DNA from 2 places in the Pelorhabdus sp. sgz311002 genome. Region 2 is predicted to be linked to the other one. Evidence: riboswitches for the same ligand, from Rfam matches in the RefSeq annotation. Region 2 holds a riboswitch; the other holds the start of a gene.
The links. Region 2 has a riboswitch for glycine ahead of gcvT (glycine cleavage system aminomethyltransferase GcvT). Riboswitches for the same ligand answer to the same signal wherever they lie in the genome.
Positions count from the first base shown of each region.

Region 1: another riboswitch for glycine. It lies ahead of AC0NJP_RS11590 (amino acid permease); the one in region 2 lies ahead of gcvT (glycine cleavage system aminomethyltransferase GcvT).

Region 1 is NZ_JBWBCL010000007.1:38,818-41,221, forward strand. Features, by position in the region: gene AC0NJP_RS11585 (ATP-dependent helicase) at 1-686, shown strand, start outside; glycine riboswitch at 855-932, shown strand; glycine riboswitch at 936-1,012, shown strand; gene AC0NJP_RS11590 (amino acid permease) at 1,132-2,404, shown strand, end outside.
Region 2 is NZ_JBWBCL010000006.1:80,078-82,481, forward strand. Features, by position in the region: gene gcvT (glycine cleavage system aminomethyltransferase GcvT) at 1-1,037, opposite strand, end outside; glycine riboswitch at 1,209-1,296, opposite strand; gene AC0NJP_RS10855 (amidohydrolase) at 1,417-2,404, opposite strand, start outside.

The DNA.
Region 1 (2,404 bases), on a different contig from region 2:
TGGGCATTTTAAACACACTCGAGGAGATTGCATCAGGACTTGATAGTGTCGAAGCCTTTGCCAACCGGCTAAAGCATTTAGAAACTGTGACTAAGCAGGCGAGACAGAAAAAAGATCATCAAGTGACTCTGTCGACCTTTCATAGCGCGAAAGGAATGGAGTTTGACAAGGTCTATATGATTGATTTGATTGAAGGGATTATTCCTGCGGCCAGCGATGTAACAGAGAAACAGCAGGGAAAACCAGCGGCGATGGCCGAGGCGGTTCGTCTCTTTTATGTGGCGATGACGCGAGCTAGACATCACCTTGAATTGATAACTTATGAGAAGCGCGATCAGGAAAAAGTCAGTGAGTCGCAGTTTGTTATGGCCATACGCCATATGGTAACGCCGCCCAAGGCGCCGTCGCCGCAAGCTTGGCAATCCAAGTGTCAGCCACTGTCCGTGAAAAGTCCCTTTGCAAGCACGCGGCTAGTGCCAACTCAGCCAGCAAAAGTTTTATCGCCTACCGCCATTCGTAAGCGCGAGGGGCTGAAGGTAGGCGCTCATGTTAGACATGCTCGGTTCGGTGAGGGCCAGATTACGGCGCTCAATGCGGTGAGTCTCGATATTCAGTTTGCCGACAAGGTGAAAACTTTAGCAGTTGCCGTGTGTTTAAAGGAAGGCTTTCTGGAGCCTGTCCGCTAAAGTAGCGATAAAAGATATTGGCTAGGAAAGTAAGCTATTAACTAATGATCGGGATTTATTGTAGCTCATATACGCACAGAAAAGAAAAGTGTTTGTTTAAGGTTGACAATTTCTGTGAAGAGTGCTAAAGTATGTAACTGTACTATCAAAGTGAATACCGAACTTCGTATGAAGGTAACGGGAGAGAGATTAGCAATAATCCGCCGAAGATGTTATGCTTTCAGGCAAAAGAACCGTTACTGGACGAACCTCTGGAGAGCCTCAATTGAGCACCGAAGGAGCAAGCTGATACTAAATCAGTGAATCTCTCAGGTAAAAGGACAGAGCAGACAAAGCTATTTTCTTGCTGTTTTATTTTGAGGCCAAATTTTTAAATTTGGCCTCTTTCTGTTTTTCTCGAGGCTGGTATTTGGCACGTAGTAACAGAACGGAAGGCGGGATACATATGTCAGAAGAACAAACTTTATCACGGGGGCTGAAAAATCGTCATGTTCAGCTGCTGGCCATTGGCGGGGCGATTGGAACAGGCCTGTTTCTCGGTTCAGGTCGTTCGATTCACTTAGCGGGGCCATCGATTTTATTTGCCTATATGATTACAGGCACGATTTGTTTTTTTGTAATGCGGGCGCTAGGCGAATTGCTACTCTCTAACAGCAAATATCATTCTTTTGTGGATTTTGTCCGCGACTATATGGGTAACGGCGCTGCCTTTATTACGGGTTGGACATACTGGTTTTGTTGGATTTCCTTGGCAATGGCCGATGTGACGGCTGCGGGGCTGTATATTCAGTATTGGTTTCCCCATATCGCGCAATGGGTTCCCAGTCTCATGATTTTAGTTGTGCTGCTGATTATGAATTTGACGGCGGTAAAGCATTTTGGTGAAATGGAATTTTGGTTTGCTTTGATTAAAGTTGTGGCGATTCTCGCACTTATAGTAATTGGTTCGTTTATGGTTATCAAAGGGTTTGCGACTGACGCTGGCCCGTCAAGCTTTGCCAATCTCTGGAGTTACGGCGGTTGGGTTCCTAACGGAATCAGCGGGTTCATTCTTTCTTTCCAAATGGTTGTATTTGCTTTCACGGGGATTGAATTAGTCGGCTTGACTGCGGGGGAAACGGAAAACCCCGAAAAGGTTATTCCCAAGGCCATTAATCATATTCCACTTCGAATTATTGTGTTTTACTTTGGCGCTCTCTTTGTCATTATGAGTATTTATCCCTGGACGGCGCTCAGTCCGGCAAAAAGCCCTTTCGTGCAGGTTTTCTCGGCAATCGGGATTACTGCAGCGGCCACGATTGTCAATTTTGTTGTCTTAACTTCGGCGGCATCGGCTTGCAACAGCGGTATTTTTAGTACGAGCCGCATGGTTTATGCTTTAGCGAAAGAAAGCAACGCACCAGAATCAATGAAAAAATTAACTTCCAATCAAGTACCGGCGAATGCTACGCTCTTTTCGGCTTTTGTTGTACTATTAGCCGTGATTCTACAATATATTATGCCAGAAAGCGTCTTTGTTTTGATTACCAGTATTTCGACGTTCTGCTTCATTTTTATCTGGGCGATGATCACAATTTGTCACTTGAAATATCGTAAGACGAGACCAGACCTTGCGGCGAAAAATAAATTTAAAATGCCTCTATATCCGGTGATTAATTATATTATTTTAGCTTTCTTTGCCTTTGTATTAGTCACCTTGGCTTTAAATGAAGAAACAC
Region 2 (2,404 bases):
ATCTCCACAAAAAGCTCCTGACCGATTTGGGCATACTCACTGTTGATTAAAGCCAGTCCGAGATTTTTATCTAGGGACGGTCCATAAGAGCCTGTTGTAATCTGGCCAATTCTTTCTTCGCCGCAAAAGACGGGATATTCCGCTCTAGCCACACCGCGGCCGACCATTTCAATCCCCACCAGTTTGCGCTGCGGCCCCGTTTGTTTTTGCTTTGCCAACACTTCTTTCCCATTAAAATTTTCTTTATCAACTTTTACAAAAAAGCCAATTCCCGCCTCGATCGGCGTAATTTCTGCGGTCAATTCATGACCATATAAAGGAAAGCAGACTTCAAAGCGCAGTGTATCGCGACAACCAAGACCTGCTGGCAAAAGCCCCATAGGCTTACCAACTTCCATGATCGCTTCCCATAGATCGGCAGCATCCTCAGGTGCGCAGTATAATTCAAATCCATCTTCGCCGGTATAACCAGTGCGAGACAATAGTACCTTCTTGCCTGCAACAATCACTTCCGGCCAAAACCAGTAATAGGTGAGATCCGCTAAGGGAGCATCCGTCAGGTTGGCAAGAATCTTTTTAGCCACAGGCCCTTGCAGCGCCAGTTGGGCTGTCTGATCTGACAGGTTTTCTAGCGTAACAGCAAAACCAGCCTTATTTTCTTCCATCCAGGCCCAATCCTTGTCAATATTCGCCGCGTTCACTACCGCCAGATACTGCTCAGCCGAATATTTATAAATAAGCAAATCATCAACAGTGCCGCCGTCGTTATAACACATGGGTGAATAAAGAATCTGGTTCTCTTGTAATCTCGCTACGTCATTTGTCACTACTTTTTGCAAAAAATCTAGAGCATCTTTCCCTGTGACCAGAAATTCTCCCATATGGGACACATCAAACAGTCCCGCCTTCGTCCGCACTGCCAGATGCTCTTCTTTAATCCCGCTGTACTGAACTGGCAGCGACCAGCCGCCAAATTCCACGATTCGACCACCATAACGCAAATGGGTTTCGTAGAGAGGGGTTCGTTTTGCCGTCACTTACATCACTCCTATCATTTTAATGAAGAAAATACCATTGATTTTAGAGCACACAAAAAGGACAGAGAACAACAGTGTAGTTTCACTCTTGTTCTCTGTCCTTTTACCTGAGAGATTTACTCCTGACGGAGTCCCCATCGGTGACACATCGTTGTGTGCTCTCCAGAGTCTGGTCCGGCTGCAGTTTGTTTACCTGAGAGTTTGAACAAAGCTTTGCTCCTTCGGTGCGCCTCGAAGGCGTCTCTCCCGCAGTCATCATTCCTAGTTATAAAGTTTTAAAATAGTAAAGCTGTAAAACCGTCTTTTTTTAAGTATATGAGAGGAAATATTTTCTGTCAATTCACTTCGTTAAAAGATTTCTTATCAAATTGAGAATATTCTAGCCTTCCAGCCGTTCATAAACTACCTCGCCATCAATCATGGTAAGGTCCACTTGAATATCCATCAACTGTTCCTCGGGATAAGCTAGAATGTCTTCGGAGAGAACAACAAGATCAGCCAGTTTTCCCACTTCAATACTTCCCTTGATGTTTTCTTCAAAGCTCGCATAGGCGCCGTTAATCGTGTACAGCCGCAACGCTTCTGCCACAGTAATCTTTTGGTTAGCGCCAATCACTTCCCCGGTTCGTCGATCCCGGCGATTGACCGAGCCGTCAATGCCGCGCATCACACTCTCTTCGCAAGTTGGCGCATCACTACCGATTACCGGTCGCAGCCCCGCGTCAATATAGCTTCTCGCCGCAAACATATAATCGGCTCTATCGCCATAGTAACGGCGATAGTCACTACCGTTAATCGTCATAAATGCCGGATTTGAGACAGGAATAATTGCAAGGGAAGCCATACGAGCAATCAGCGCTTCATCAGTTAAAGCGCAATGCTCAATACGGTGGCGACAATCCTCACGGGGATACTTCGCCGCTGCCTGCTCATAGCCTGTAAGCATCATTTCTACTGCCAAATCGCCTACAGCATGGGCTGTCATTTGACAATTCGCCGTATGTACCGTCGCAATCATAGCGTTAACCTCATCCTGGGTCCAGGTCAAAATTCCTGGCAGCTTCTCATTATGACTGTAAGGCTGGCGGGTCGCACAGGACGGGCCGCTAGTACCGCCGTCAATCATAATTTTCAACGTACCTAGTTTAAATCTTTCGTCGCCAATCCCGCTTTGCAGTCCCAGCGCCAAAAAATCATCGCAGAGTTTTTTAGAAAAAGGCTTACCAAAAACACTGTGCAGCATCGCATAGACCCTAGGCTTGAACTCCCCATTATAGCAAGCTTGCTGCATCAACTGAAATGATTGTGCGCCAAATTCACCGGGATCATGAATCGATGTAATGCCTGTTTTCAAGAGTAAATCATTG